One region of the Arthrobacter sp. zg-Y877 genome, then DNA from elsewhere that is predicted to be linked to it. Evidence: predicted binding sites of a transcription regulator. Region 1 holds the regulator's gene; each other region holds the start of a gene.

What was found. The regulator LexA, encoded in region 1, represses DNA repair genes until DNA is damaged. The targets are predictions, from matches to a motif close to TCGAACANNTGTTCGA.
Region 2: QNO03_RS03255 (LexA family protein) is a predicted target of LexA. The motif match lies at 2,409-2,424, and genes of this name have one in related genera.
Region 3: uvrA (excinuclease ABC subunit UvrA) is a predicted target of LexA. The motif match lies at 4,100-4,115, and genes of this name have one in related genera.

Annotation. Positions count from the first base shown of each region.
Region 1 covers NZ_JAUCPU010000003.1:34,477-41,825, reverse strand. The annotation lists gene QNO03_RS07670 (ATP-dependent DNA helicase) at 1-1,996, shown strand, start outside; gene lexA (transcriptional repressor LexA) at 2,082-2,891, opposite strand; gene QNO03_RS07660 (LysM peptidoglycan-binding domain-containing protein) at 3,362-3,772, shown strand; gene QNO03_RS07655 (histidinol-phosphate transaminase) at 3,853-4,953, shown strand; gene hisB (imidazoleglycerol-phosphate dehydratase HisB) at 5,090-5,707, shown strand; gene hisH (imidazole glycerol phosphate synthase subunit HisH) at 5,704-6,342, shown strand; gene QNO03_RS07640 (CG2302 family histidine operon protein) at 6,351-6,509, shown strand; gene priA (bifunctional 1-(5-phosphoribosyl)-5-((5-phosphoribosylamino)methylideneamino)imidazole-4-carboxamide isomerase/phosphoribosylanthranilate isomerase PriA) at 6,532-7,281, shown strand; gene QNO03_RS07630 (SseB family protein) at 7,284-7,349, shown strand, end outside.
Region 2 covers NZ_JAUCPU010000001.1:696,596-703,944, reverse strand. The annotation lists gene QNO03_RS03270 (helix-turn-helix transcriptional regulator) at 1-53, shown strand, start outside; gene QNO03_RS03265 (MOSC domain-containing protein) at 69-635, opposite strand; gene QNO03_RS03260 (Y-family DNA polymerase) at 667-1,971, opposite strand; gene QNO03_RS03255 (LexA family protein) at 1,964-2,383, opposite strand; gene QNO03_RS03250 (TM2 domain-containing protein) at 2,490-3,008, opposite strand; gene QNO03_RS03245 (NAD-dependent epimerase/dehydratase family protein) at 3,091-4,098, opposite strand; gene QNO03_RS03240 (aldo/keto reductase) at 4,229-5,074, shown strand; gene QNO03_RS03235 (hypothetical protein) at 5,100-5,444, shown strand; gene QNO03_RS03230 (hypothetical protein) at 5,486-5,815, opposite strand; gene QNO03_RS03225 (SOS response-associated peptidase) at 5,893-6,597, shown strand; gene QNO03_RS03220 (aldo/keto reductase) at 6,668-7,349, opposite strand, start outside.
Region 3 covers NZ_JAUCPU010000001.1:430,623-437,971, forward strand. The annotation lists gene QNO03_RS01990 (ABC transporter ATP-binding protein) at 1-767, shown strand, start outside; gene QNO03_RS01995 (ABC transporter ATP-binding protein) at 764-2,758, shown strand; gene QNO03_RS02000 (GntR family transcriptional regulator) at 2,768-3,184, shown strand; gene QNO03_RS02005 (hypothetical protein) at 3,394-4,041, shown strand; gene uvrA (excinuclease ABC subunit UvrA) at 4,143-7,046, shown strand; gene QNO03_RS02015 (HAD hydrolase-like protein) at 7,202-7,349, shown strand, end outside.

The sequences.
Region 1 (7,349 bases):
CACCGCGGTGTCGGCCATGGGCGGGCAAAACCGCCCGGGCCAGCACGAGATGGCCCGGCAGGTGGCCGAGGCCATCGAATCCGGCGACCACCTGCTGGTCCAGGCGGGCACCGGTACCGGCAAGTCCCTGGCGTACCTCATTCCGTTGATCGCCCATGCCCTGGAGAGCGACAAGCCGGCCCTGGTCTCGACCGCGACCCTCGCCCTGCAGGCCCAGATTGTGGGGCGTGACCTTCCGCGCCTGCTGAAGACCCTCGAGCCGCAGCTTCCGCGGGAGGTTGATGTGGCGCTGCTCAAAGGCCGCAGCAACTACGTCTGCCTGCACAAGACCGGCGGCGGCTTCCCCGAAGAAGATGAAGCCGGAACGCTGTTTATGATGGGCGGCGAGCAGGCCGTCACGCACCCGGTACCGGCCGGCGGGCCCACCTCGGCGCTGGGGCGCGACGTCGTCCGCCTGCAGGAATGGGCGCAGGAGACCGAAACCGGTGACCGGGATGAGCTGCTGCCCGGTGTCAGCGACCGTGCCTGGCGCCAGGTGTCCGTCACCTCCATGGAATGCCTGGGCGCGCAGAAGTGCCCGGTGGCGGATTTGTGCTTCAGCGAACGTGCCCGGGCCAAGGCCGCCGAGGCCGACCTGGTCATCACGAACCACGCCATGCTGGCCATCAGTGCCTTTGAAGGACTCGCTGTCCTGCCCGATTACGACGTGGTGGTGATTGACGAGGCCCACGAACTGCAGGACCGCGTCACCGGTGCCGTCACCGGGCAGCTCTCCGGAACCATCATCTCCGCCGCGGTCTCGGCCGCACGCAAGCACACCTCCGCCACGATGGAGCCCCTGGCCGCAGCCGGCCGGGCGTTCGACCAGGTCTTTGCCCCGGTTCCCTCCGGCCTGCTGGCCGCCGGGTTGTCCGAAGACCAGGAACTGGTCCTGGGCCAGGTCCGCGAAGCGTGCCGCACGGCCCTGTCGGATTCCAAGCCGGAAGGTTCGGACGGAGTGGACGGCGGGCGGCAGATGGCCCGTTCCCGGCTCATGGCGGTCCTGGAACTGTGTGAGCGCGTCCTCGACGCCGTGAACTCGGGTGAGGTGCTCTGGGCCTCGCGCGCAAGCACCTTCACACCCGGAGCCGGCTACACAGCTCCGGAGGAAGATGCACCACCCACGCTCAACGTGGCACCGCTGTCCGTGGCCGGACGGCTGCGTGAAGGCCTCTTCGACGGGCACACCGTAGTGCTGACGTCGGCCACACTGGCCATCGGCGCGGAGTTCGGCCCGGTGGCCGGAGCCCTGGGGCTGCTGGGTGCCGGTGCGCCCAAATGGTCCGGCACCGACGTCGGGAGTCCGTTCGACTATCCCCGGCAGGGTGTCCTGTATGTGGCCAAGGACCTGCCGAAGCCGGGGCGCGGCACGTCCCCGCAGCAGCTGGATGAGCTGGAGGCGCTGATCACGGCCTCCGGCGGGGGAGCGCTGGGCTTGTTCTCCTCCCGCCGCGCCGCCGAAGAAGCGGCGGAAGCCATGCGCAAACGCGTGGACTTCCCGATCCTCTGCCAGGGGGAGTCCACCATGTCCGCCCTGGTGCAGCAGTTCGCCGACGACGACGAAACGTGCCTGTTCGGCACCATGTCCCTGTGGCAGGGTGTGGACGTTCCCGGTGCTTCCTGCCGGTTGGTGATCATGGACCGGATTCCGTTCCCGCGCCCTGATGATCCACTGATGACCGCGCGGACGCGGGCCGTGGCCAAGGCCGGTGGGAACGGCTTTATGAGCGTTTCAGCCACCCATGCCGCGGTCCGCCTGGCCCAGGGAGCTGGACGCCTGATCCGGGCGTCCGGGGATAAGGGCGTCGTCGCGGTGCTCGACTCACGCCTGGCGACGGAACGGTACGGAAGCTTCCTGCGGGCAGCGCTGCCGCCCTTCTGGGCGACTACTGACCGTTCCGTGGTGCTGAAGGCGCTGCAGCGGCTTGCCGCGGAACCGGCAGGCGCGGGGAAGTAGAAACGCAAAAAGCAGCGCCGCCGGAGACCGGCGGCGCTGCTTTTGAGTTGTCCTCCTAGGTGGCCGCGTCCTCTTGAACGAACGCCTAGAGCGAACGCATGACGCTGACAACCTTGCCCATGATGGTGGCTTCGTCACCGAGGATGGGTTCGTAGCGGGTGTTCTGCGGCAGCAGCCAGGTGTGTCCATTGCGCTGCCGGAACGTCTTCACGGTGGCCTCATCTTCGAGGAGTGCGGCAACAATGTCGCCGTTTTCGGCGGTGGGCTGACGGCGCACCACCACCCAGTCCCCGTCGCAGATGGCGGCATCCACCATGGAGTCTCCGGCGACCCGGAGCATAAAAAGGTCACCGTGTCCGACCAGCTGGCGCGGAAGGGGAACCACCTCTTCAACCTGCTGGTCCGCAAGGATAGGACCGCCGGCGGCGATGCGTCCCACCAGCGGCACCATGGCCGTGTCGATGGCGGTGGTGAGGTCGGGAACGCTCTGCGAACCCGCAGAGCGGTTGGCATCGTCCATGCGGGACACGGAGCCGTCCTTTGACGCAGCCTTACCGCCGGTGCCGGCGCTGTCTGCCGTGTCGGCGCCTCCCCGGCGCGGGGAGCCGTCACGGAGCAGGAGCGGAACCAGGATCTCCATGGCGCGCGGGCGCTTGGGATCGCGGCGGATGTAGCCGAGCTTTTCCAGCTGGCTCAGCTGGTGGGTGACGCTCGACAGGCTGGCCAGCCCAACGATGTCGCCGATTTCCCGCATTGACGGGGGATAACCGTTGGTATTCACCGAGCGCTGGATGGTCTCCAGGATCTTGGTCTGCCGGGCAGTGAGGCCCTTGGTGCGCCCCGCCGGCGCGGGCGCGGCAGAGGAGGGGGTGCTGCCATTGGTAACACGGGCCACGTCGGCTTCCCTTCACAGTCGGCCTGCGGATGCGGGCCGGATGGTTCTAGCGGTGTATCTGGGTCTGTGCTGCTGAGCTGCTGCTGCGCTGGTGAGGTTCGCTGCAGCTGGGTTTTGCTGTTCTGTCCTGCTGACTTTGGCGTGCCGGCCCCCGCCTGCCAAAGAATCGCCGAGCCGTTTTGTCAGTGGCGGATGGTTAGTTGATGTCAGCCGCTTCCTGCAGGTTCAACGCTAAGGGAGTGCAGAAGATTTTTCAAACATATATTCGAGCGAGTCTCGACAATGTTCGTAGATAAGTGCTAGAAATGTTCGAGTACACGTTAGAACGTATGTTCGACTACGGCCCGCCGACACCTCGTCGGGCTCACCAGATGTTCGAATGCAGTTTCGAGCCACAGTATTTTCCCGGTGCTCTTGCGGGAGATGCGGGGGACCGGCATTGCTGCTTTTCGGACCGGAAAGGTATTGACATGTCAGTACACGTACTTCCCTTTGCATCCGCACACAGCCACGCTCCTGCCCGCAATCATGCTGCTGCCCGCAGCCTTGCTCCCGCTGCATCCGCTGAATCCGCGCCGCTCCGCCTCACCCGCCGCGGCCGCCTGATCCTCGTCGGTGCACCCCTGATGCTCGCAGCCGCTGCCCTGCTGGCTTTCCTGGGCTTCTTCACTGCGCCCGCCATGGCCTCCGGCGGCTCCCCGGAGCAGACCCGCACCATCCAGGTGGGCGTCTCCGCCGGCGACTCCCTGTGGTCCCTTGCCACGGAGTTCGCCCCGGACCGTGACCCCCGCACCGTGGTGGCTGACATTGTGGAACTGAACAACCTGGACAACGCCACCGTTCCGGCCGGCCGCCAGCTGTACATCCCCGTTTCCCGCTGACCGTCGCCCCCTATGACGTTTTCCGGCGGTCTGCAGGACCCGGATGCAGTTCCCCGGGCAGGGCGTCCTAAGCTGTAGGGGTGAATGAACAGCTGGAAAACCTGAACCGACTTCCCCTGCGAGACGATCTGCGCGGCCTCACCCCTTACGGTGCCCCGCAGCTGGACGTGCCGGTTCTGCTGAACGTGAACGAAAATACCCATGGACTTCCGGAGCATGTGCGCCGGGCCATTCTGGCGGAGATTGAATCCGTCGTTTCCGGCCTGAACCGGTATCCGGACCGGGAATTCACCGAGCTGCGGGAAAACCTGGCCAAATACCTCGGCCACGGACTGACGGCCGGGAATATCTGGGCCGGCAACGGTTCCAATGAAGTGCTGCAGCAGATCCTGCAGGCCTTCGGCGGTCCCGGCCGGACCGCCATGAGTTTCCCGCCCACCTACTCGATGTATCCGCTGCTCTCCAGCGGCACCGGCACCGCCTACGTCACCGGAACCCGGGAAACGGACTTTTCCCTGACCCCCGAATCTGCTGCGGAGCAGATCCGGGCGCAGGCACCGCACATCATCATCCTGTGCACCCCGAACAACCCGACAGGCACTGCCCTGGGTCTGGACGTCATCGAAGCCGCCTACGAGGCCGGCCGGGCGTCCAATGCCATCGTGGTGGTGGATGAGGCGTACGCGGAGTTCTCCCACGCGGATACCCCCAGTGCCCTGCAGCTTCTGCCCGGACGGGAACGGCTGATCGTTTCCCGCACCATGTCCAAGGCGTTCGCCCTGGCCGGAGCCCGCATCGGTTACCTGGCTGCCGCCCCGCAGATTACCGACGCGCTGCGCCTGGTCCGGCTGCCCTACCACCTGTCCGCCATCACGCAGGCCACGGCCAACGCCGCCCTCACGCATTCCGACGCCCTGCTCGCGAACGTCGAGGACATCAAAGGCCAGCGGGACCGGATCGTGGAGGAGCTCCGCGGTCTGGGACTCTCCCCGGCCCCCTCGGATGCAAACTTTGTGCTGTTCGGCGGGATGGAGAACCCGCGCGCCGTATGGGAAGGCCTGCTCGAATCAGGTGTGCTGGTCCGGGACATCGGTATTGAAGGCCATCTGCGCGTCACCGCCGGTACCGAAGCCGAGACAACGGCGTTCCTGGACCGGCTGCGGGAACTGCTTTCAGCCTGAGTATCCGGACGCACCCGTGTACGGGAAAACCTGTCCAATGCCGGACGTTTCGGGGAGTCCGTACGTTCGGGACTAAACTGATGTCCTGCCGGAGCTTTGCCTATTGCCCCGGCCCCAACCTTCGTGAAGGAACCCCATGACCGTGGAGACCGCCACCGGACGCACCGCCCGCCTCGAGCGGACCACCAGCGAGTCGTCCGTCGTCGTCGAGCTGGACCTGGACGGCACCGGCCGCGCCGACATCAGCACGTCCGTACCGTTCTACGACCACATGCTGACCGCGCTGGCCAAGCACTCACTGATGGACCTCACGGTCCGGGCCACAGGCGATACCCACATCGACGTCCACCACACGGTGGAGGACATTGCCATCACCCTCGGCGAGGCCCTGAAGGTTGCCCTGGGCAGCAAGGCCGGCATCCGGCGGTTCGGCGAAGCCACCGTACCCCTGGACGAGGCACTGGCCAACGCCGTCGTCGACATTTCCGGGCGCCCGTACCTGGTGCACACCGGGGAGCCCGCGGGCCAGGAATACCACCTCATCGGGGGACACTTCACCGGATCGCTCACCCGGCACGTCTTTGAGGCCATTGCTTTGCATGCCCAGATCTGCCTGCACATGCGGGTCCTGGGCGGGCGCGATCCGCACCATATCGTCGAGGCCCAGTTCAAGGCCTTCGCCCGCGCGCTGCGTGCGGCCGTCGAGTCCGATCCGCGCGTTGAGGGCATCCCCTCGACGAAGGGAGCACTGTGAGTCCCCGTAACGTCACCGTTCTGGACTATGGTTCCGGCAACATCCGTTCGGCCGTGCGTGCCCTGGAGCACGCCGGCGCCAGTGTCACCCTCAGCGCCAAACCCGATGACGTGCTGAACGCCGATGGACTGGTGGTGCCCGGCGTCGGAGCCTTCGCTGCGGTAATGCAGGGCCTGAAGGATGTTGACGCCATCCGCATGATCGGGCGCCGCGTAGCCGGCGGCCGGCCGGTGCTCGGTATCTGCGTGGGCCTGCAGGTCCTCTTCGATGAAGGCGTGGAACACGGCGTCCGGACCAAGGGCATGGGCGAATGGCCCGGAGTGGTCGAACGCCTGGCCGCCGACGTCGTCCCGCACATGGGCTGGAACACCGTCACGCCGCCGGAGGGTTCGGCCCTGTTCGAGGGCATCGAGGACCAGCGCTTCTACTTTGTGCACAGCTACGGCGTGCAGAAGTGGGATTTCGATGTCACGCAGCCGGCCATGCGCCCGCCGCAGGTGACCTGGGCCGACCACGGCGGACCGTTCATCGCCGCCGTCGAGAACGGTGCGCTGGCAGCCACCCAGTTCCACCCGGAAAAATCGGGGGATGCCGGCGCGGCATTGCTCAACAACTGGCTGAAGACCCTGGGTTAGGCGCCGGTATGTGGAGCGTTGTCCTTATGGGCCTGGCCGGGCTGCTGATCGGCGGAGCAGTGTCTTTCCGCAGCCAGGGAATGTCCAAAATCATCGTCATCAGTTTCTGGGTCCTGGCCGGAATGGCCCTGCTGGGTGCCTATCTCCTGACCCTCGACCTGTCCTGACCCCACCATCGAAAGCATCCTGATGTCCCTCCTCGAAACCCCCGTCCTTGAACTCCTGCCCGCCGTGGATGTTGCGGACGGCCAAGCCGTGCGCCTCGTGCAGGGTGAAGCAGGCAGCGAGACCAGCTACGGCGATCCGCTGGACGCGGCCCTGGCCTGGCAGAACGACGGTGCCGAGTGGGTGCATCTGGTGGACCTCGACGCGGCCTTCGGGCGCGGCTCGAACCTGGACCTGCTCAGCCGCGTGGTGAAGTCCCTGGACATCAAGGTGGAACTCTCCGGCGGCATCCGCGACGACGAGTCCCTGGAGAAGGCACTGGAGCTGGGTGCGGCGCGGGTCAACCTGGGCACCGCAGCACTGGAAAATCCCGGCTGGACCGCCAGTGCCATCGCCCGCTACGGCCATGCGATCGCCGTCGGGCTCGACGTGCGCGGCACCACCCTCGCGGCCCGCGGCTGGACCCAGGAAGGCGGCGATCTCTGGGAGGTCCTGGCCCGGTTGGAAGAAGCCGGCTGCCCGCGCTACGTGGTCACCGATGTCACCAAGGACGGCACGCTGCGCGGACCCAACCTGGAACTGCTGCGCGAGGTGCTCAAGCGCACCGACCGGCCCGTGGTCGCCTCCGGCGGCATCTCCAGCCTCGATGACCTGGCAGCACTGCGGGAACTGGTGCCGCTGGGTCTAGAGGGCACCATCGTGGGCAAGGCGCTCTACGCCGGTGCCTTCACGCTGCCCCAGGCCCTCGACGTCGCCGGGCACCCGGCCCGCTGAGCATGGCGGCTCGTGAACTTCCCGGCCACATCGCCGCTGCGCTTGCCGGAGCCGGTGGCCCCGTCGAT
Region 2 (7,349 bases), on a different contig from region 1:
CGGCAGCCTTCGGGGAACTGGGCGCCCGGTTCACCTCGGCCGCAGGGCGTTGAGGCATAGACCCAGGCTTAGGGAAGCCGGCCAGGCCTCAGCAGCGAAGGGACGGCCGCCCGGGCCGGGTCCAGCGGCACGGGGCTGATCAGCACGGCCGGCCCGCGGTGAAGTGTTCCGCTGCTCAGCGGCCGGCAGCGCAGCCCGCCCCGGCCCCGCATCGCCTTGTGCGCGCCGGGCGCCAGGACCTGGTCCATCCAGGCGCACGGGTGGGCCTGCCTGCCGCCATGGAATTCCACCCGGCCATCCGCAGACTCCAGAACGAAGTCCTGGCCCAGCAGCGGTGCCAGTTCGGCGCCGCTGAGCACAACGTTCCGGCGGGGGAGTAACGGGTCGAAGGGGCGCGCACCAAGCTCTGCGGCAATGGCGTCCAGCGACTCAATGGCGAATAGGGTCACGGCCGCATCCATGTGGGCTGCCTTGCCGAAGAACCGGTCGCCCACGATGCCTTTGCCGGACACCACCTCCACGCTGTCCGCATCCGTGGTGGCGACGTCGGCCGCACCATCCCTGGCCCGGCCGAAGTAGGCATGCGCGGGAGAGACCAGCAGGTGCAGGATCTCGACGTCGTACGCATAACTCATGCCTCCACGCTATCCGGTGCCCGGACGGTCCCTAGACCGCCTTGACCACCGGCAGCTCGCTCCACTCCGTGGTGTACCGCGGGGAGGAGTACCGGCGGGCCATGGTCCATTCCGGCGTCGCCGTGGACATGCCCGCCAAGCCGAGGCCGATGCTCGCCGCGCCGTATTTGTCCGTGACCTTTCCCAGCAGCTCGCCCAGGTTCCGGCGTTCCTGGGCGGAGACGAACTCGTCAAAGAGCGGCTGCGCGCCGGCGGACTCCAGGCCGCTGAGCATCACCCCGGCCTTCGTGTACGGCACGCCCTCCACTACCTGGGCCTCCAGGGCGCCGACGGCGGCCCGGCTGAGGATGACGGGATCCGACGTCGGGGACGCCAGCCGGACGGTGGCCGAGGGGAACGACGCCGCCCGCTCACTGAAATGGGAGGTCCCGGCATATGCGGTCAGGATGCTCGCCTGCTGCCCCTCGCGCTCCAGCCGGGCCGCTGCCTGCTGGGCGTAGATGCTCATGACCTGGCGCATCTCCGCGCCCGTGGTGACCGGAGTGGAGAAACTGCGGGAGAAGATCAGCTGTTTGCGGTCGGCCCGCTCCTCCTCGTGCGGGATGCACGCGGTGCCGTTGAGCTCCAGGACGGTGCGCTGCAGGGTGACCGAGAACTTCCGGCGGATCAGCGCCGGATCGGCGGCGCGCAGGTCCGCGACGGTGGAGATTCCCATCGCGTCGAGTTTGGTGCCCAACCGTGAGCCCACACCCCACAGGCCCGTGACCGGGACCCGGGACATGATCGCCTCCACCGCTGCCGGGTCCATGGTTTCCAGGTTGCAGACGCCCTGCAGATGCCGGTTCTGCTTGGCGATCCGGTTGGCGAACTTGGCCAGGGTCTTGGTGGTGCCGATGCCCACGCAGACGGGCAGGCCGGTGTGCGTGGCGACGGCGGTGCGGATGGTGGCGCCCTGTGCCGCCAAACCGCGCGGAGTACCGGCGAGCCCGAGGAAGGATTCATCAATGGAATAGACCTCCTGCCACAACGCGTAGCGGCCCAGCAGCTGCATGACCCGGGAGCTGAGGTCCCCGTACAGCTCATAGTTGCTGGAACGCTGGATGAGGCCCACGTGCGGGGCGGACTCGGCGAGCTTGAACCAGGGTGTGCCGGTCTTGATGCCCAGCGCCTTTGCCTCATCGGAACGGGCCACCACGCAGCCGTCGTTGTTGGACAGCACCACCACCGGCACGCCGGCGAGTTTCGGATCGAAAGCGCGCTCACAGGAGACATAGAAGCTGTTGACATCCACCAGGGCGATCCGCTGGGAGGCTCCCGGGGTGGAAGACTCAGACATGGTGCAGGCAGCGGGTCACAACGCCCCAGACGGACAGTTCCGATGGTTCGGCCACCAGGATGTCCGGGTACCCGGGCGCTTCGGCGTGCAGCACGATGCGCCCGCCGCCCAGGAGCAGTCGGCGGACCGTCAGTTCCCCGTCCACCACGGCCACGACGACGGCGCCGTCCCGCGGTGTGAGGGAACGGTCCACAATCAGTTCGTCGCCGTTACAGATGCCGGCGCCCGCCATGGAGTCACCCTCCACCCGTACGACGTAGGTGGAGGTGGGATCGCGGATCAGGTGCCGGTTGAGGTCGATCCGGCCGTCGAAGTAGTCCCGGGCCGGGCTGGGGAAACCGGCCGCGGTGGCGGCGTCAGTCTCCGCCGGGGGCGCCGGGCGGCGCGAACGGTCCGCTGAGAAAACCGCCATGCCGAGGCCTCCCTGGGGACATCACTAGAACATACTTTCGAACCCAGCGTAGCACCCGGACAGCCTTCCGCCCGGGAGCACGCCCGGGCGGAAAAGCCCCAGCGGATTACTTGAGCGGGATCCCCTGCGCGTCGGTGCGGAACGTCCGGGCGTTGGCGAGGATCATCACGCCTTCCACGAAGCCCCACACAGCGCCCAGGCCGGTGAAGCAGGTGAGGACAACCTGGGCGATTCCCACACCGTTATTGCCCAGATAGAACCGGTGGACGCCGAAGCCGCCAAGGAAGACGCCCAGCAGCCCGGCAACGAGGCGGGATTTCTGCTGCCCCTGTTGCGGGTGGCGATAACCGGACTGGTGGTAACCCTGGCCGGGGGCATGCTGCTGCTGGTTCGGATAGCCCTGGACCTGCTGGTTCGGGTAGCCCTGGGCCTGCTGGCCGGGGTAGCCCTGTCCGCTGCCCGGGTACTGAGCGGGGCGGTCCTGATAGCCGGGAGACTGCTGCTGAGGGGGCGTTGGACGCGGAGCCGGCTCGGCCTTTTTGGGGTAGGCGTATTGCCCGTCCCAGTCATCGGGCTCCCCGTGGTTGTCGTGGTTGTTTCCCGGGTAAGGCCCGTTACCTGACATGGTTTTCCTCCAAAGATTTATGCTGTCTGCACTCTAACAGCCGGCCTGCGCCTCGGGTACGGACTTCACCCCGGCCATATACCTAGGCGCCGGCGCGGACCCACCGCGCCATCCGGTCGCTGAGGTCCATCCAGCCGGTATCCAGTGTTTGCTCCTGCGGATGGGCATCGTGCCACTGCACGATTTCGCGGGCACCTTCGGCAAAGGGGATCACTGCCCGGTAGCCGGGGACCAGGGACTTGATTTTGCTGTTGTCGAAGATCACCGAATGGCTCTTGTCGCCCAGCAGTCCCGGACCGCGCCCCGGATCCTGCTGCGCGATGGTCTCCGAAGCCACATGCACGAGCAGCGGTTCCGGGACGCCGGCCGCCGCCGCCAGGGAACGGTAAATGGCGTCCCAGGGCAAAAACTCATCGGACGTAATGGTGTAACTCTCGCCGATGGCAGCCGGCCGGCCCAGCAGTCCCACGAAGGCCTTGGCAAAATCGCGGCTGTGGGTCAGCGTCCACAAGGACGTGCCGTCACCGGGTACCACCACCGGCAGTCCGGCGCGCATCCGGTGGATGTCCGTCCAGTGCCCGGACAGCGGGACCATCGTCGCGTCATAGGTGTGGGACGGGCGGACGACCGTGCCCGGAAAACCCTCGTTCCGGTAGGCCTGCACCAGGATCTCCTCCCCGGCGATCTTGTCCCGCGAATACTGCCAGAACGGGTTGCGCAGTGGGGTGGACTCCAGTACCGGCAGCCGGGCCGGCGGCTTCTGGTAAGCCGACGCCGAGCTGATGAAGACATACTGGCCGGTCCGGCCCCGGTACAGCTCGACCGCGGCTGCCACATGACCGGCGGTGAAGGACAGGAAGTCTGCGACGGCGTCGAACGTGCGGCCGCCCAAGGCGGTCCGGACAGCCGCAGGATCGCGCACATCGGCGGAGAGGACCTCGACGCCGGCCGGCACCGGACGCTTGGTGGAGACGCCGCGGTTGAGCACCGTGACCCGGTGCCCCAGGCTGGAAGCGTGCGCGGCGGCAGCGGAGCTGATCACGCCGGTTCCACCGATGAAGAGCAGATCGAGAGCCGTGGAATGTGTCATGGCAGGTTTCCTCAGGTGATTCCTTGACTGGGGGCAGGAGCCGGGCTTAGGTGGAGGTGCCCGGCTCCAACTGCACCCAGCCTAGATGACCTAGATGACCTAGATGACCTCGCCGCAGGAAAGGCATCCCATGACAGAGAGTCCCCGCCCCGTTGTCCCCGAACTGACGCTTGGGAACTCCGTGCGCATTCCACAGTTGGGCTTCGGCGTCTTCCAGGTTCCGCCGGGGCAGACACAGGAAGTGGTGGAGGATGCCCTGGCGGCCGGGTACCGGCACATCGACACTGCGGCCGCCTACCGCAACGAGGCCGGCGTGGGAGCGGCCATCGCGGCGTCGGGCATTCCCCGGTCCGAGATCTTCGTGACCACCAAGCTGCGCAACGGCGACCAGGGAAGGGCGAGGGCGGCGTTCCTGGACAGTCGGCGAGCGCTGAACCTCGACGTCGTCGACCTGTACCTGATCCACTGGCCGGTGCCGTCCCAGGGAATGTTCGTGCAGGCATGGAAGGACCTTGAGTCCCTGTACCGGGACGGCTACATGCGGGCGATCGGGGTCTCGAACTTCCTCGCCGGCCATCTGGACGCCCTGTACGAGCAGAGCCAGGTGCTGCCGGCGGTGAACCAGATCGAACTGCATCCCGGTTTCCAGCAGGCAGCGCTCGCCGCCGACACCATGTCCCGCGGCATCGCGGTGGAGGCCTACAGTCCGCTGGGGCAGGGCACCGAGCTGTCCGGGACCGAAGTGGCGGCGCTCGCTGAAAAGTATGGCGCCACGCCCGCGCAGGTGGTGCTGGCCTGGCACCTGGGGTCGGGGCGGATCGTCATTCCCAAGTCGGCCGACCCGGGGCGGATGCGGGAGAACCTCGCCGCGGCCGCGCTGGACCTGGCGCAGGAGGACCTGGATCTCCTGGACGGGCTCGACGGCGGCCGCCGGATCGGCGCCGATCCGGCGACGGCGGCGTTCAGCCAGCTCTGACTCCGCAGACCGTCCGGGAGGACAGATGCCCCCTTCTCAGACAGTGTTGGACCTCCTGCACCGGATCGCTGCCGAGCTGCAGGTGGACGGGCCGCTGACCGTGGGCACCATGTTCCGCAGTCCCGGCCTGCGCACCGGCTCCAAGATTGTGGCCTTCCTCGGTTCCGGCGACTACCTGATCGTGAAGCTGCCACAGCCCAGGGCGGCGGAGCTCATTGCTGCAGGCGCCGCGGAGCCGGTCACCATGGGCAGGCGCACCATGCGGGAATGGATCGAGGTACCGGCTGCCGCAGACCTTGAAGCTACGGCACACCGGTGGACGGAGCTCACCCGCGAGGCGCTGGAATACGTCCGCAGCCTTCCGGGTTAGCACGGCACCCAGCATCCCTTCGGAACATCCAGGCAGTGCCTTCAGACGCTGTCCCGGGCCGTGCGGTCCCCGAGCGTCTCCTTGCGGGAGTTGTTGGTCCGGCGGGTCACCGCGGACGCCCATACCCAGGTGGCCCGCCGCAGCCCGGCATCTTCCCAAAGCACCTGCACGGCTCGGGAGGACCAGCTGCACGCCTCGCCCTTCACCCGCTCGGCGGCTCCGGGGAACCGGATCCAGGCCCACACCGGCACACCGGGCACCGAAGTGGTGACCGGATTGTGCTCGAAATCCAGCTCTTCCGGAGTAAGGCTGATCGGCTCGGCCCGCCTCGCGTAGCGGGCCGCCAGCCGCTCGGCGGCGTCCTGGTTCATATAAATAGAATATATGTTCGAATATCGGTCCGGATACCGCGGGTGTCCACGGCAGGGCATGGTGCACAATAGGTGCCATGTGCGGACGCTATGTGATGGCAAGGGCGACGTCGGACCTGGTCTCCGCGTTCGCCGTCGAACAGACAGTGGGGCAGGACGTGCAGCCCTCCTGGAACGTCGCGCCAACCGATGATGTGCGGATAGTCACCGAGCGGTACTCCAACGAAGCAGCCGTCCGGAGGCTGGCGACGGCGAAATGGGGGCTGGTGCCTGTCTGGGCCAAGGATCCCAAGATCGGGTCCCGGATGATCAACGCCCGGCGGGAAACCCTCCTGGAAAAGCCGGCGTTCCGCAAGGCGGCCGTGAAGCGCCGGGCACTGGTGCCGGCGGACGGCTACTACGAGTGGGAGAAGTCCCCGGACGGAAAGATCCCCACCTACCTGTATTCGGGGAAACAGGATCCGCTGGCCTTCGCCGGACTGTACGAGTTCTGGCCGGATCCGGCGCTGCCCGAGGACCACGAGCACAAGTGGCTGCTGAGCGTCACCATCATCACCACGCAGGCCACGGACGCCCTGGGCCACATCCATGACCGCACCCCGCTGATCATCCCGCCGGACCTTTACTCGGACTGGCTGGACCCGAAACTGACGGATGGGGCCGACGTCGCCCAGCTCCTCGACGCCGTGCCCGAGCCGACGCTCACCCCGCGGGTGGTCTCCTCCGAGGTGAACTCGGTCCGCAACAACGGGCCGCAGCTGATTGAGCCTGCGAGCGCCTGACCCAGTGGGCGCCGGCAGCTGGCGGCTGCCACTGGACCCGGCGCTGGACCCGGCACCGGGAGTCCTCACCTCACCAGGCGTAATCCTCCGGGGCGGGCGAGTGCCCGGGGAAGATCTCGTCCAGCCGGTCCAGCGCCGCTGAATCCAGGGTCACATCCAGGGCCAGCAAGGCCTCATCCAGCTGTTCCTGGGTACGTGGACCCACCAGAGGCGCGGTCACCGCCGGCTGGTGCAGCAGCCAAGCCAGGGCCAGCACTCCGGGCAGGATCTCCAGCTCCGCGGCCAGTGCCTCGTACTCCTGGATCTGCTCCTCGTGCTTCACCAGCAGGTCCCGTACCCTGCCCTCGGCCCGCCGGCCGCCGCCGTCGGCCTCTTTCTGCAGGATCCCGCCCAGCAGGCCGCCCTGCAGGGGAGACCATGGCAGGATTCCCAGACCGTACTGCTGTGCGGCCGGAAGGACTTCCAGCTCCACGGACCGGTTGATCAGGTTGTAGATGGACTGTTCGCTCACGAGCCCCGCGAAGTTCCGGCGGCGGGCGTTTTCCTGGGCCTGGGCAATATGCCAGCCCGCAAAGTTGCTGCTGCCGTTGTAGATGACCTTGCCCTGTGTGACGGCCACCTCCATGGCCTGCCAGATCTCGTCCCAGGGCGTGTTCCGGTCCACATGGTGGAACTGGTAGAGGTCAACGTAGTCCGTCTGCAGCCGCTGCAGGCTGGCGTCGAGGGCGCGGCGGATGTTCAGTGCGGAGAGG
Region 3 (7,349 bases), on a different contig from region 1:
ATGCCCGGGCGCTCGCGTACGACGGCGGCCGGCTCACCTTCTCCGACGTCGGCTACAGCTACCCGGGCGCCGAGGACCCGGTGCTCTTCAACGTCAGCTTCGAGGCGCTGCCGGGGGAAACCACGGCCATTATCGGTTCCACCGGGGCAGGGAAGACCACACTGCTCAACCTGGTCCCGCGGCTGCTCGACGCCACGTCCGGCAGCATCGCCGTGGATGGACAGGACATTGCCGGTGCCACCCTCTCCTCGCTGCGCCGCGGCATCGGACTGGTGCCGCAGCGGGCGTACCTCTTCAGCGGCACTATTGCCTCGAACCTGCGCTTCGGCCGTCCGGAGGCGACGGACGCCGAACTCTGGGCGGCCCTGGAAACCGCGCAGGCGGCAGACTTCGTCCGGGCTGCGGAGGGGGGACTGGCACACCAGGTGGAACAGGGCGGGAGTAACTTCTCCGGGGGACAGCGCCAGCGCCTGGCCATTGCCCGGGCCCTCGTGGTCCGCCCCTCCATCTACCTCTTCGACGACAGCTTCTCCGCCCTGGACTTCGCCACCGACGCCCGGCTGCGCGCAGCACTTCGACCGCAGACCCGGGGCGCCACGGTGATAGTCGTGGCGCAGCGGGTGAACACCATTACCGACGCCGCCCGGATCATCGTCCTGGAAGAGGGGCGCATCGTTGGGCAGGGAACCCATAACGAGCTGATGTCCGCCTCGGATACCTACCGGGAGATCGTCGCCTCACAGCTGACCGCGGAGGAAGTCGCATGAGTACCCCGGGGCTACGGGGCAGACCCGGTGCGGCTGCGGCGGCGAAACCGGAAAACTTCGCCGGCAGTGTCCGCCGGATCCTGCGGCTGATGGCACCGGACCGGTTACGGGTGGCGGCAGTGCTGGTGGCCGCCGTCGTTTCCGTGGCGCTCGCCGTCAGTGCGCCCCGCATCCTCGGGGAAGCCACCAACGTCATCTTCGACGGGTTCATCGGGCAGACGCTGCCGGCCGGAATGTCGAAGGACGCCCAGGTACAGGCCCTGCGGAACTCGGGGGAGCGGGAACTGGCGGACATGCTTGCCGCCATGGACGTCATCCCCGGCCAGGGACTGGACTTCGCCCGGCTCGGCGCAATCCTGCTGGGCGTACTGGCGATCTACCTGGCGGCCTTCGCCTTCGGCTGGTTCCAGGCACGCGTGACCGCACGCATTGTGCAGAACGCCATGTACCGGCTGCGCCGCGACGTGGACGGCAAACTGTTCCGCCTGCCCATGTCCCACTTCCAGCAGCAGTCACGCGGGGACGTCCTGAGCCGCGTCACCAACGACATCGACAACCTGGCCCAGACCCTCTCGCAGAGCCTGACCCAGATCCTCACCTCGGTCCTGACCATCATCGGCGTGCTGGCCATGATGGTGTCCATTTCACCGTTGCTGGCACTGATCGCCGTGGTCACCGTGCCCGTCTCCGCCCTCGTGACGGTGCTCATTGCCCGGCGCTCGCAGGCGGAGTTCAAGACCCAATGGAAGTCCACCGGCGAGGTGAACGGCTACATCGAGGAAATGTTCACCGGACAGGACGTGGTGAAGGCCTTCGGCCAGCAGGAGCGGGTGATTGAAGGCTTCGCTCCCGCCAACAACCGGTTGTACCGCTCCGCCTTCCGTGCCCAGTTTGTCTCCGGCATCATCATGCCGGCGATGATGTTCATTTCGAACCTGAACTACGTCGCGGTGGCCGTGGTGGGCGGCCTGCAGGTGGCCAGTGGGCAGCTGTCCATCGGCGGCGTGCAGGCCTTTGTCCAGTACAGCCGCCAGTTCAGCCAGCCGCTGGGCCAGCTGGGCGGGCTGATCAACATGCTCCAGTCCGGCGTCGCCTCCGCCGAACGCGTCTTCGCCCTCCTGGACGCCAAGGAACAAGCACCGGACCCGGACCGTCCCGAACATCTTCCGGCCGTGCGGGGACGGGTCGCCTTCGAGGACGTCTCCTTCGATTACAGCCCCGACGCCCCGCTGATCCGTCATCTGTCCTTCACGGCCGAGCCGGGGCAGACGGTGGCCATTGTGGGGCCAACGGGCGCAGGCAAGACCACCCTCGTCAACCTACTGATGCGTTTCTACGAGGTCGACGCCGGCCGCATCACGATCGACGGCGTCGACATTGCCCGGCTCAACCGCGAGGAACTGCGCAGCCATATCGGCATGGTGCTCCAGGACGCCTGGCTGTTCGAGGGGACGGTCCGGGAGAACCTGGCCTACGGCGCGCCGGACGCCACGGAGGAGCAAATCGTCCAGGCTGCACAGGCCACCCATGTGGACCACTTTGTCCGGTCCCTGCCCGACGGCTACGACACCGTGCTCGGCTACGACGGCGGCGCGCTGAGCCAGGGCCAGCGGCAGCTGCTGACCATTGCCCGGGCCTGGCTTTCGGACCCGTCCATCCTGGTCCTGGACGAGGCCACCAGCTCCGTGGATACCCGGACGGAAATCGCCATCCGCCTCGCCATGAATGCGCTCCGGCAGGACCGCACGAGTTTCGTCATCGCCCACCGGCTCTCCACCATCCGCGACGCCGACCTGATCCTGGTGGTCCGGGACGGGCAGATCGTTGAGCAGGGAATGCACGAAGCGCTGTTGGCGGCCGAAGGCTTCTACGCCGGGCTGTACCGCTCCCAGTTCGCGGGCCCTGATGCTGAACCTGACAGGGAACGGGAAGCGGATTCGGGAGCCGCGGAGGCGGACCCGGCTGCACCTGCCGACCCGGCCGGGCATTAGCATTGCAGCATGACGCCTGACACACACCCAGGAACCGAAGCAACCTCCGCAGGCAACGACGCGGGCGTACTGGCTGAGGTCCGGATAGACGCCTCCAGCTCGGTTCCGCCTTACGAACAGCTGCGCCTGCAGATCCTGGACGGCGTGAATGACGGCAGCCTCGCCGTCGGCACGAGGCTGCCTCCGGTCCGTACGCTGGCCGGACACCTTGGCCTGGCAGTGAACACAGTGGCCAAGGCCTACCGTGAACTGGAGCAGGCACAGGTGGTCACCACCCGGTCCCGCGCCGGCACGGTTGTCGCGGCGGGCGGCGACAGCGGCCGCAGCCGGGTGGCCGCAGCTGCCGCGGCGTATGCCAGGTCGGTCCGGGCCAACGGCGTCTCCGAGGACGAGGCCGTGTCCTTCCTGCGGGCGGCGCTGCACTAGCTTCGTGACCCTGGCGGCGGCGAAAGTGTCGCTGATTCTGTGGACAAATCGACGATCCGAGGTGTAGGACAACGGCCATCGTCGAGAGGTGATGCGCCATGGATTCGACTCCGAAAAGGTCCATCCGCGTACAGACTGCGGTTCTGGCTGTCCTGGTCTTGTTTAGCAGCGCAGGCGCCAGCTGCGGCGGGGTCTCGAATCTAGGTGCCGTGAGAAACACCTCGGACGAGGCCTTACAGGCGATACATGCTGCCGCTGGTCCCGCAGAATTGAGAACTGCCAGTCAGCGGCTTGACGATCTCCTTCGAGGGATCGAGCAGTCCGGACTTAGCGCCGAAGAGCGTGCAGTGGTTGAGGCCGCAACGCAACGTTCCGCCGTTTTGAATGCACTTGCCAGACAAATCGCGGCACCGGAGGGGTGGACCTCCACGTTCCGCGAGGAGACCCTGCAGATTATGCGGGCCTCCTGGCGGCGGGAGATAACGCCCCCCGAGTATTTGGTAAAGCACATGGACGACGCCACAGAGACTGTTCTGAGGGATACCGTGTGTTCGGTTTTTGCCGAGGTCATGAACAGTGATGCAGCTGACCGTGCGAAGGCACAGGAATTGCTCGCAGCATCACCCTATGGCGCGGCTACCGAGGAAGGCGTGCGGGAACAGTTGACGGTAGCCGTCGAGTTTGCCGGTTCCTCGCTTGCATGGGCGAACCACTTTGCGGATGTCGGCCGTCTTCCACGCCGCATCCTGACGGCGGCGGAAGACAAGGTGGGCCGTTTGGAGAAGCTCATCGATGCCACGGCTTGGCGCAATGGAGGGGCCATCTACTACTACGTGCGCTACTGCGTAAACCGCTAGTACGAATGCGCAACGCGCCGGACCGGCTGGCGCTTCGCCCGCGGCGAAACCCGGGGGGTCGAATACTTTTTCGAATGGGCGTTTGAACTACAGTGGAAAACGTGCCTAAATCGACTCTTCCGACGGCGGACACCACGTTCGTGCCGCATAAAGCCAATGACCTATCCCGTCTGGTAGTGAAAGGCGCGCGCGAGCACAACCTCCGCAACGTCGACCTGGACCTGCCGCGGGACGCCATGATCGTGTTCACCGGCCTGTCCGGCTCGGGTAAATCCTCCCTCGCATTCGACACGATCTTCGCCGAAGGCCAGCGGCGGTACGTCGAGTCGCTGTCCGCCTACGCCCGCATGTTCCTGGGCCAGGTGGATAAGCCCGACGTCGACTTCATCGAGGGCCTCTCGCCCGCGGTCTCGATCGACCAGAAGTCCACCAGCAAGAACCCCCGGTCCACGGTGGGCACCATCACCGAGATCCACGACTACATGCGCCTGCTTTGGGCCCGTGTGGGCCGTCCCTTCTGCCCGGTCTGCGGCGAGCCTGTCAGCAGGCAGACACCTCAGCAGATCGTGGACCAGCTCCTCGAACTGGAAGAGGGCACCCGCTTCCAGATCCTTGCCCCGGTGGTCCGCGGCCGGAAGGGCGAGTTCGTCGATCTGTTCAAGGAGCTCGCCGCCAAGGGCTACTCCCGTGCCCGGGTGGACGGTAAGCAGATCCAGCTCTCCGATCCGCCGAAGCTGGGCAAGCAGTACAAGCACAACATTGAGGTGGTTGTGGACCGCCTGGTGGCCAAGGACGGGATCCGGCAGCGCCTCACGGACTCCGTGGAAACCGGCCTCGGCCTGGCCGACGGCCGCGTGGTCGTCGACTTCGTGGACCTGCCCGAAGACAGCAGCGAGCGTACCCGCACCTTCTCCGAGAATCTGGCCTGCCCGAACGAGCACCCGCTGGCCATCGATGAAATCGAGCCGCGGTCCTTCTCCTTCAACAACCCGTTCGGTGCCTGCCCGGTCTGCACCGGCATCGGCTCCCGGCTGGAGGTGGATGAGGACCTGATCGTTCCGGACCCCTCCAAGTCCCTGGCCGAAGGCGCCATCGCCCCCTGGTCGCTGGGCACCGCCACCACCGAATACTGGAATCGGCTGCTCGAGGGCCTGTCCAAGGACATGGGCTTCTCCATGGGTACGCCGTGGAAGAAGCTGACCCCCAAGGTCCGGGAGGCCGTGCTCAACGGCAAGGACCACAAGGTGGTGGTCCAGTACCGCAACCGCTTCGGCCGCGAACGCAAATACAGCACCGGCTTCGAAGGTGTCATCCAGTACATCCACCGCAAGCACGGGGAAACCGAATCGGACCACGCCCGCGACCGGTACGAAGAGTACATGCGGGAAATTGCCTGCCCCGAGTGCGGGGGAGCGCGGCTGAATCCCGCGTCCCTGTCCGTGCTGATCAACGGCCGCAACATCGCCGAGATCAGCGCCCTGCCGCTGCGCGAAGCCGCGGACTTCCTCAACACCCTGGTCCTCACCGGACGCGAAGCGCAGATCGCCAACCAGGTGCTCAAGGAGATCCAGGCCCGCCTGACCTTCCTGCTCGACGTCGGCCTGGAATACCTGAGCCTGAACCGCCCGGCCGCCACACTGTCCGGCGGCGAGGCCCAGCGCATCCGTCTGGCCACGCAGATCGGTTCGGGACTCGTGGGCGTGCTCTACGTCCTGGATGAGCCGTCGATCGGCCTGCACCAGAAGGACAACCGGCGCCTGATCGACACCCTGATCCGGCTGCGCAGCCTGGGCAATACCCTGATCGTCGTCGAACACGATGAGGACACCATCCAGGAAGCGGACTGGATTGTCGACGTCGGCCCCGGCGCCGGTGAGCGCGGCGGCGAGGTGGTGCACTCCGGTCCGTTGGCCGAGCTGCTCACCAACGAACGCTCCATCACCGGTGCGTACCTCTCCGGCCGGAAGAAGATCGAGATCCCGGCGAAGCGGCGCAAGGTGGACAAGTCCCGCCAGCTGAAGATCGTGGGCGCCCGGGAAAACAACCTGCAGAACCTGAATGTGGACGTTCCGCTGGGCGTCTTCACCGCCGTCACCGGCGTCAGTGGTTCGGGCAAGTCCACGCTGATCAACGACATCCTCTACAAGACGATGGCGAACAAGCTCAACGGCGCCAAGCACGTGGCCGGCCGTCACACCCGCGTGGAGGGCCTGGAGCAGCTGGACAAGGTCATCCACGTGGACCAGAGCCCCATCGGCCGTACCCCCCGGTCCAACCCCGCCACCTACACCGGCGTGTGGGACCACATCCGCAAGCTCTTCGCCGAGACCAACGAGGCGAAGGTGCGGGGCTACCTGCCGGGGCGTTTCTCGTTCAACGTCAAGGGCGGCCGCTGCGAAGCCTGCCACGGCGACGGCACGCTGAAGATCGAGATGAACTTCCTCCCCGACGTGTATGTGCCCTGCGAGGTCTGCCACGGCGCCCGGTTCAACCGGGAAACCATGGAGGTGCACTACAAGGGCAAAAATATTGCCGAGGTGCTGGACATGCCGATCGAGGTAGCCGCGGAGTTCTTCGCCGCCTTCGGTCCCATTTCCCGGCATCTGAACACCCTGGTGGATGTGGGCCTGGGCTACGTCCGGCTGGGCCAGCCGGCGACCACGCTCTCCGGCGGCGAAGCACAGCGTGTGAAGCTCGCCAGCGAGCTGCAGAAGCGGTCCAACGGCCGCAGCATCTACGTCCTTGACGAGCCCACCACGGGCCTGCACTTCGAGGACGTCCGCAAGCTGCTGGAGGTGCTGCAGGGCCTGGTGGACAAGGGCAACACAGTGATCACCATCGAGCACAACCTCGACGTGATCAAGAGCGCCGACTGGATCATCGACCTCGGCCCCGACGGTGGTACCGGCGGCGGCAAGGTGGTCGCTTCGGGCACCCCGGAGAAGGTCGCCAAGGTCGAGGGCAGCCACACCGCAACGTTCCTCGCGGAGATCCTCAACCCGTAGAAACAGGTGAAGGCCGGTGTCTGCCCCTCCGGGGTCGGGCGCCGGCCTTCGTGTATTCCGGACCCGGACATATTTGCCGCCCCGGCATCAGAACATATTCTTGGGCGCGTATATCTTTTTCCCTAAGCCTGCTCCGGTATGCCAAACTAAGGCCCGTGACTTCTCCCCGGACCTTGGTGCTTTTCGATCTCGATGGAACGCTGGTTGATCCGGCGGGTGCCATCACCGGCGGTATCAGTTCCGCGCTGGCCGCCTGCGGCCTGCCGGTGCCCCCGGAGGCGGATCTGCAGCGCATGGTGGGCC